DNA from 3 places in the Paenibacillus sp. GCM10012306 genome. Region 2 is predicted to be linked to each of the others. Evidence: riboswitches for the same ligand, from Rfam matches in the RefSeq annotation. Region 2 holds a riboswitch; each other region holds the start of a gene.
What was found. Region 2 has a riboswitch for cyclic di-GMP ahead of ACFORK_RS19375 (glycosyl hydrolase). Riboswitches for the same ligand answer to the same signal wherever they lie in the genome.
Positions count from the first base shown of each region.

Region 1: linked by a shared signal. The riboswitch ahead of ACFORK_RS03745 (thiamine pyrophosphate-binding protein) and the one ahead of ACFORK_RS19375 (glycosyl hydrolase) in region 2 are both predicted to bind cyclic di-GMP.
Region 3: linked by a shared signal. The riboswitch ahead of ACFORK_RS11820 (flagellar assembly protein A) and the one ahead of ACFORK_RS19375 (glycosyl hydrolase) in region 2 are both predicted to bind cyclic di-GMP.

Region 1 is NZ_JBHRYW010000002.1:10,268-13,417, forward strand. Features, by position in the region: gene ACFORK_RS03745 (thiamine pyrophosphate-binding protein) at 1-1,191, opposite strand, end outside; cyclic di-GMP riboswitch class I at 1,378-1,470, opposite strand; gene ACFORK_RS03750 (hypothetical protein) at 1,758-2,024, shown strand; gene ACFORK_RS03755 (methyl-accepting chemotaxis protein) at 2,041-3,150, opposite strand, start outside.
Region 2 is NZ_JBHRYW010000009.1:34,327-37,476, reverse strand. Features, by position in the region: gene ACFORK_RS19375 (glycosyl hydrolase) at 6-1,625, opposite strand; cyclic di-GMP riboswitch class I at 1,636-1,716, opposite strand; gene ACFORK_RS19370 (sugar phosphate nucleotidyltransferase) at 1,884-3,150, opposite strand, start outside.
Region 3 is NZ_JBHRYW010000004.1:223,626-226,775, reverse strand. Features, by position in the region: gene ACFORK_RS11825 (FUSC family protein) at 1-1,051, shown strand, start outside; cyclic di-GMP riboswitch class I at 1,363-1,454, shown strand; gene ACFORK_RS11820 (flagellar assembly protein A) at 1,556-3,150, shown strand, end outside.

The DNA.
Region 1 (3,150 bases), on a different contig from region 2:
TTTTTTAACGTTATACCATTTAACGGCATTAAAGCCATGGCTTCCGTCATCCACGAACATAGTGTTGTTGTATGGAATCAGATCACTCATCACATTCATGACTGAAGCCAGAGAGAGACCAGGGAGCTCAGGCAGTTCATCCCGATAGTTAAAGCTTTCGGTAGTACGTTTGGTCACAGAATCTCTATCCAGGTGTTCAAGATAATACACAAGATTATCACGCAGATCCCCGGTGACCGGTATTGTTTGGGAGGTCAGAATTTTGCCCACAAACGTAGGATCACTATCGAACTGAATTAAAGTCTCTGGATGGTTCTCACGTTTGAGATTACAGATGGTCATATCGCTCAGGCGGGAGCCCAGTACAATATACAAATCGCTGCGATTTAGCAGATCATCACCATGAGTGCATCCGCCGACACCGACAGGACCGTGATACAGCGGGTGATCCCAAGGAATAGCACCTTTGCCGCCAGGAGAAGTCACGACAGGGATGTTGAAGGTTTCAGCCAATTCGATCAGCTCTTTATGAGCTCCGGAACGGTTAACACCTTTACCCGCAATAATCAGTGGGTTCTCAGCATTGTTGATAGCGTTGATTACACGGTCAAAATTGGAGATGCTTACGAACGATTCGCGCTCTGGATAGACTACCGGGAATTCTTCCAGCAGTTCTGTCTGAACGTCGAAAGGCAAGCAAAGATGAACGGGACCACGGTTACCGCTCAGAGCAATCGAGATAGCATGATTGAAAATGGTACTGAAGTTATCGCCACGTTCTACAAGCTTGCTGAATAGAGTAGCCGGTTTGAACATATCAGCAAGATCAGCCAGATATGAGGAAGAATCCTGACATTGCGGAATACCTAATTCTTTTATGGATTGATGACCTGTAATAAATAGTACCGGAAGGTTATTCGCTTTGGCATGGGCCGCTGCAGTCAGTAGGTTCGTTCCTCCGGGACCGGATGTTCCGAAAGCAACACCTAGTCCGCCAGTCTTAAGGGCATAGCCTGCGGCTTCAAACCCGGAACTGGATTCATGTCTTCCAGGAATAAACTCAATACCGTAATCCACCATCTTTAGAACTAAAGGACAAATGGATTTACCAATAATACCAAATGAATGGGTTACTCCGAGATTACGTAGTGCCTCCGCCATAAAATCTGCGACTGTCTTCAAAAAAAACACCTCTCAAGTGTATGAATTGGGATAAGTAAAAAGATAAATATATTATCGTTCTGGTGATGCGAAATGATTAGAACGATACAAACGGGTATAAAGAAACAACAAAACCTGTGCTCGAATAATGGAGCACAGGTTGGAAGCAAAAAACCGCCACTCAGACCGCAAGATTAAGTCGATCCTCCTGGTTTTCTCTGCAACCTGGCAGTCATGGCCTCAGAAAAATGAGGCTGTAGATCCATGGCTTTGCGTCATTCCTTTTCAGGAATTTTGCCCATATAAATTATATAACTAATTATAAGAATAATTTTCCTTTACATTATATTCCTAGCTCGTCTTTGTCAATATATTTTACACAAATGAACTCGGAATTTGACGAAAAAAATGAAAGAGAATAGGGATATAGTTTTAATTTAAAATGTATCCAAGGGGGTATTGTAAATTAGAATGCGGTTACAAAATAGAGCGAAAATAAACTATTAATTGGGTCAGTATGGAATATTTGACTAGAGGGGTTGGTGCAAAAATGCAAATTGGATCAAAACAATTGGATGGAGAAGATTAGATAATAATTGAAGAAATTAGTTGACTCATCATTTGCCGTGATATTTTTAATGAAAGAATTGAATCCAAATACTTATTTTTTTCTAAACTATAATGGAAGTGAGTGGGTTAAAAGTAGGATGCTTGAGAGGGGAGAAGGCGAATCGTTATTTGTGAGTATGAATTTTACGGAAAGGTCTGAAAGCGATATAATGCAAACGTTTCATAAGTTTGAAAAACTGCCGTATAAAATAGAGCTTATACGGCAGTTTTGTGCTGAAAGGAACAAAAATTAAATTTTGATGACAAATTCTAAAATTTAAAAATATGAATCGTTTTTTGTAGCTGGAAGACGGCTGACGTCATTTTTTCACTCTCTTCTGCAACAGATTCCAGAGCATTGATCTGCTCACTCATCGATGCAGAGACCTCTTCAGTGCTGGCCGCTGTTTGCTGGGTAATGGCGGAGATGTTCTCGATCGCAGAGGAGATTTTCAGGGCACTGTCCAGCATCAGATCGCTTTCCGAAGAGAAGGCGGCGATCTGCTCGGTAATGTACTGTACGCTTTGGACAATTTGCCCGAAAATTTGTGCAGTCTGAATGATCATTTCATTCTGTACCTGAACGACTTCCTCATTGATGGTAATATTCGCAATGGCTTCCTTGATATCGGCTTCAATGCTTCGCACCAAGCTGAAGACCTCTTTGGTCGAGGCCGTTGATTCCTCAGCCAGTTTGCGAACTTCGTGGGCGACCACGGCGAACCCGCGGCCATGCTCTCCGGCACGGGCAGCTTCGATGGAAGCATTCAAGGATAACAGGTTGGTCTGTTCCGCAATTTCGGTAATTGTCTTGGTAATCATGGTGATACCGCGAGCGTTATGGGAGAGGGCATCAATAGTATCAGCTACTTTTTGTGTAGCTTCAATATTCTTGCGCATGCCTTCCGATTGGGTATCTACCGATTGGCGACCTTGCTCTACTAATTCCAGCGTATGTATAGTTTTCTTGTTCATTTCTTTGGTCGAATAAGCGTAATTGGACACCTTGGTTTCAATATCTTTAATAGAATCAATCATGCCAGCAATATCACTAGAAATCTCGTTGGCACCTTGAGCTAGCTCGTTGGAGGAGGTTGCCACCTGAGACATGACGATCTTCAGATTCTGATTCTTGTCTTCAATACCGCGGCTTGCATCCATAACCTGACGTGTGATCTGTGACGCATCGGTCAAAATGGTCTTCAATTTGTCGATCATCGTATTAAAGGAGCGGCTGATATCACCCATGGAGCCATTCTCATCGGCTCTTTGCGTAAAATCCCCCTTAGAAATCGTATGTGTAACGTTAGAGATATCATCAAAAGAAGATGTAAGCGTTCTCTCGACAAAGCGAGAAAGAGGGTAAGTCAGGGTTGTAAG
Region 2 (3,150 bases):
AAGGACTAGATAACGTAGTTCTCAGTTCCGTCCACGCTCGCGAACAATGCGCTGGTCGGAACGGCTTCCTTCACCTGACTAGGGCTTGCCCACATCAGGCGCACTCGGGCATCACCCAGATTCTCGTAATACTCCACTTTGATATCATACAGCTCCCCGGCATTCAGGGCGATGCTCCCCTGATGCTCAGTCCCGCTTTGATTATTCCAGCTGTCAATGATCGGCAGCCCGTTGATCCACACCCGAATGCCATCATCGGATTCAGTGTAGATCTGATAATTCTCGCTATACAGCGGTTTGATTTTCCCCGTCCAACGGATAGAGAAATTATCAACACCCAGCAAGGCTACATCCGGTGAACCCTGCCTCCAGTTATAATCAATCGCTGCATCATTCCGGGTAAGAACCGCCGTACCGGAAAGCTGCATATTGTTGAAGTATTCCCCCGTTAACCCATTCGCCATCGTATGCTTTCCCCCTGTTCCAGTATTCCCTGTTGGTGCAGCAGGAGGTTTCGGTGTGTTTGATGGCGTAACAGCGGGTACTGGAGGAGCCGGTGGTGGCGTAGGTGCCGGTACCGCTCCAGCCGCAAATTTGTCTCTGGTTACCGTGTAGCTGTTGTTCATAAAACCTTTAATATCATCAGTGTGGTTATTATCGTATAGCATTTTTCCCCAGGTCATCATAAAGGTCCATTTGCTCTGGGTCTCTCTCAGCTTGGCTACGTCTGGCATTTCCCCGTTCTCTCCGATACCGATCGGCTTCCCGGCCGCCAGCGCCAGCAGACTGTCGTAATGGCTTTGTTTATAATCGTTCTCATATATATCTGCAGCGAGAATGTCTACTTTATCCGCACCCGGATAGGTCAGAGCATACGGATCCGCCCAGGCATTCGGGGCATTCGGACTCCATACCCACAGCAGATTATTCAATTTATGAACGTTAACAAAACGGTCATACATAATATTCCAAAGTGCAGCGAAATTATTTTTCTTTCCCCACCAGAACCAATCTCCATTCATTTCATGGTACGGCCGCCATAATACAGGTACCCCTGCATCACGTAAGCTTTTCAAAGGTATCGCCACTTTATCCAGTTCGGCAATCAGGTTGTTGTACTGTACCGTCCCTGGTGTAACGTACTTATTGAATTCCGCTTGGCTGAGACTTCTGGAGACATTGGACCAATCATAGCTGGTTCCCGGTAGGCTCTGATGGAAGGTCATGGCGACTACTCCGCCGCTTTTGCTCCAACTGATGGCGCTGTTCACTACATTCTGACGATACCAGGCAACCTGGCTCTCATTCTGCCCGCTGATAGCGCCCATCTCGTAACCGTGCAGTGCGGCATATTTACCGCTGGTATCTTGCAGCTTGAGATTGAACTCATCGGGACTCTCCAGGTAGTCATGCTGCCCTGCAATAATTCCTTTACCGGATAAAGAGTACATGTAGTTAAGTAATTTTACAGCTTCGGGCGAGGCAGCGGGATTCACCGGAGTACCGGAGCCTGCAGCTCCTGCCATAGACGGAACGATTCCCACGCTCAGTGGAAGGGTCGTCAGAAACAGAGCAACGGACAGGAGTGCGCGCAACAAACGATACTTACGGTAAGCTTTCAACATACATCTCCCTTTCGGTAGCCAGGCTGCCATTCTTGCGAAAGGCCCTATAGCTTTGCGTCCCTATCTTTCGATAGGTTTGCCGTTTTCGTTATTGAAGGATCTATCCCTCTTACCGTAAATATCGACGCTATTTAATTATTTTTTAGTGCATTTATGAAAAAAATATCATTTTTGAGTCTTTATACCTGTTTTAAAAGCTTCGCATTTGGTTAAATAGATAGTTTGTTCTACTAAATTCCCCTACGCTCGAATCCGGTCCTAGGAAATAAACTGATGCAGCTCAATATCATCCCAATTCAGGGTGATACGGATATTATCTTCCTCTACCAGTTCAGAGCCTGTCTGCACTTCAATAAACTCCACGTCCGTTAAAGCCAGAATGGCATGCTTGGTGCCTTCCGGAATGCGAACCACATCGCCCGCCTTTACGTTATACATTTTCTCATTCAAAACAATGCTGGCTTCCCCGCTGATAATGGTCCAGACCTCACTGCGCTTGCGGTGCAACTGATAGCTGATATTCTTCCCTTGTGAGATGCAAATCCGTTTCGTCAGCACCTCATTGCCTTCTTCATATTTCACATAGTCAATGACACGATAATGACCCCAGCGACGTTCCTCGTACATTGGGCGCTGATCAAACGACTTCAGCACTTCTTTGATCCGTGGGCTTTCCGCTTTATGGGTTACGAGAATTCCGTCGGGACTGGCAGCGATAATTAGATCTTTTGCACCAATGACCGTAATCGGAATATCCAGTTCATTCACGAGGCAGGTGCCTTCGGAATCAGCCGTAACAACCCCTTTGCCGACATGATTGCTGCTCATCTCTTCCGTCAATGTATTCCACGTGCCCAGGTCCTTCCAGAATCCATCATACGGCTGCACAACAATCCGTTCTTCCTTCTCTACCACTTCGTAGTCAAAACTGATGGAGGACAGCAGTTTATACTGCTTCTGCAGTTCCTCATAGTTGAGAGGCAGCCCTTTACGCTGCAAAATATCCAGCAAATAGCCAAGACGGAAAGCAAACACACCACAGTTCCACAGCGCATTGCGACTGATCAGCTTCTCCGCCTGCACGCGATCCGGCTTCTCCTGAAAATGGCTTACCTGCATAAAGCCGCTCGCCGCAGGCTCATCGGAGGTCGGGATGATATATCCGTATTTCTCCGAAGCATGCTCAGGCACCACACCCATCAGCGCCAGATTAGCGCCGCTCTCCTCCATCGTATGTTCAAGCTGGGCTACCGTTTCAAAGAAAGCAGCCTCAACATAAGGGTCCACTGGCAAAATAGCCACCGTCTCGGCAGGCGACACGCCAGCCACGGTATATAAATAGGCTGCTGTCAGCGCAATAGCCGGGAAGGTATCGCGGCGCTCCGGCTCAACGATAATCGGCACATGGCCTCCCAATTGGCTCTGAATCATTTCTACCTGTCCACGGCCTGTAGCCAGATAAGACGAATCTGCGAGTCCAGTCTCTTCGAGCTGCCTCCACACCCGCTGCACCATCGATTCCGGC
Region 3 (3,150 bases), on a different contig from region 2:
TATGATACGTGTGACGCTAGCTGCATCGCTCTCTTGGGTGGTGGTGCACAGTCTTTATAGCAATCATTATCTGTACTTTGCTCCGCTAGCTGCCATTCTGATTACCCAAGGTACTGTTAAGGGCTCTGTAGAAAAAGGAATCTACCGGCTCCTCGGCATCATTCTTGGCGGGATCGTCGCTCTGATCGTCGGTAAGTTCTTTGACATAAGCGGGCTCTCTATCCTGCTTATGCTGCTCATCGGCATTGGCATCGCCACCGCCTGCCGCGTGAATATTCAGGCCGTGACCCAAGTAGGCGTCACCTCTGTTATGGCCCTTTCCTTCTATCAAAACGATTATGTAGTCTCTAGAATATTCGAAACCTTCATCGGCGTACTGATTGCCGTCCTCATCAATATGATTATCGTTCCGCCGAAGGGGTTCGTCAAGGTAAAAGCCTTGGCACTTGAAGGAAGCCTGCTGCTCGCAGATGCACTGAGAGGACTTGCCGCCGGAGAACAAAGTACGGAGAAGGGCAAAGCCGTATCGAAACAAGCCGGGGAGCTGCTGACACGAAGCCGCAAGCAACAGAAAGAGATTCACTACACACTATCCCATTACCAATGCCGTAATGAATTGCACAAGCTGAGCACAGCTACTACTCATCTGAAAACCGTTCATGCCTATGTGAAGGAAATTGCCGATGAGATTGCTCTGCTTCCACCGCATTATGCAGCTGCAGAAGGGCTGGCTGGTTCGCTGGAAGCCACCGCGGATTGCATCGCACTGTACGGAACGAAGACCCTGTCCGATATCGAGTGCACCCGTTCCCTCCCAGACGCCCTGCGCCATGCACGGGAATTACAGCTCTCTTGCTTCTCAGAGCTTCAGAGACATTGCCCTCTGACAGCCATGCGCGATCTCGGTGCAGTGTTCTCCCACTTGAACCGGGTGCTGGAAGAGGTGGAGCGGGCGGAATATGCCACCTGTTCAGTTGTACCGCATGAGGCCAAGACCAATATCGCACAAGGTATTCATTACATGAAAAAAGGACTCTCCCAAAAGCTATAAACGGGAGCGTCCTTTTATTTTACTAAAACCATCTTACGCGTTATAATTAAGGAAATGTGGAATATATAGGTACTTCTGTGGACTATTTGATCCCATGAGAGACGTCCCGGGCCATCCGGCTTAGACGCCTCTCTTTTACATGTGGACGGTCTGGGTGAATTTATTTATTTTATATTGTCAATTCGTTACTTTAGCACTAAAATTAAAAGGATTTAATGCCGACAATTTTATATATACGACGTACCGGCGCCTTCTTTTTTTGTCGATTTTAGTCGATTAAAGTGCCTGATGCTGAGTATACATCATTGATCCATTTTTAAAGGCAAACTATTCGAAAGGGTAGGACGCAAAGCAATGGGCCTAAGAATGCACAAGCTGCATTTATGGTTGCCAGGCTGCCAATTAGACGCCTGCATGGCGGATATCCCTAGCGGATATCGCATCTTAACCCGGTGCTCTCTATGTACAGATGCCTTTGATTATACAAAGAAGCGAGGTAACAGAATGTCGCAACACCCTAATCGAAATGACGTAAAAGAATTTGCCCGGCCATTGCCGATAGAGCCCTCCGAACAAATCTTGAATAGTGCTCCACAATCTCTACCACTGGACGACACGAACAATAAGGACGGCATCATCATTATTCAAAATAATCAATTTTTCATCACCTCACCTTTATCTGGCGGCAAACCTGCTGTCATCTCTCCCGTTCCTCCCGTTGTCCTTAGGAAGAACCGGCAGATCATTACTGCCCCTACCGAAGTATTGTCATCCGACCGCCTGGAGTGGGAGATTGAAGAGCCCGCACCGTATGAGATTACAGTCTCCGAAGACAAGTTATCGGCTTTCCTTACCCTGCGACGGTTGGAACAGTACGCCTGGCGCCTGAAGGATTGTGCAGCCACGAATAACATTGCGGTTAGTGCGGAGCAGGACAAGAAAGCCCTGCTGTCTACAGTCCGCATCGAACAGGTCCTTGCCGACTTTGACAAAAAATCCATCTCCCAGAATCTCAATATTCCAGCGATTTACGAGGCATTGAACCACCCTACCGGACGGCCTGTCCGTGTAGCGGAAGGTACCGCGCCCAAACCCGCGATCAATGCAAGAATCGAGATCCCTTTTTCCGAGGAAGCCCTGACCGCAGAAATCTTCCATAGAAACGTGAGTGGACAGGAAGAGCAGAATTACCCGGACATCCCAGAAGTCCAAGAGGGCGACATCGTAGCTATCAAGCATCCACCCATCGAAGGGGTTCCCGGATATGATGTGTATGGACATCTGCTGCCTGCTGCCCCACCTGAGGATTTCCAGCTTATAGCCAAGGAGCATACACAGCTTATATCCGGTCTGAAGGTCATGGCGCTTCGTACAGGCAGACCCCGCCTGACAGGAGTGAAGGGCAGAACCTTTGACATTGCCGCAGCGCACAGGGTTCTGGGGAATGTCAATCCTGAGACCGGCCACATCGTATTCCCGGGGGACGTTGCTGTTCACGGCGATGTGGAAGAGCAGATGATTATTGAAGCGATTGGAAATGTCTATATTTACGGAAACGTGAAGAATGCGACCATCGTTGCAACCGGGAGTATTTGGATACATGGCGATGTGGTGGAGAGCAGACTGTATTCGGGATATCATGGAGTTTTGAATAACCGACTCTACCATCTGTCAAAACAGATCCTAGAGGAAGGCAATCTGCTACGGAAGGCAGCCAAGGTGTTGGCCAAAAAGTTAGAAAACCGCCAACAGCCTGTGAATTACGGCCAGGTCATTCAGCTTTTGCTTGATACCAAATATAAACGATTTGCGATTCTGATCCCCGAGCTTCTGCATGTTCTCTCCGATATCAAGCATTCCTACCCTCAGGATATAAAACAGTTGAAACGATTGCTCGAGGTCTTTTTGCAGCCGGATCAATTTATCGGGATGTTGAATGATGCGGTTGTGGAATCCTTCCTGAAGCTGCTAAAGGATATGTACAACGGCATTACGGTTATGCTGGAGAGCAAAGTCCGAATTGATCTGCCCTATAGCGACAATAGCATCATTCAATCTGGTGGCAACATCACCATTTATGGGAAGGGTACTCGGCAAAG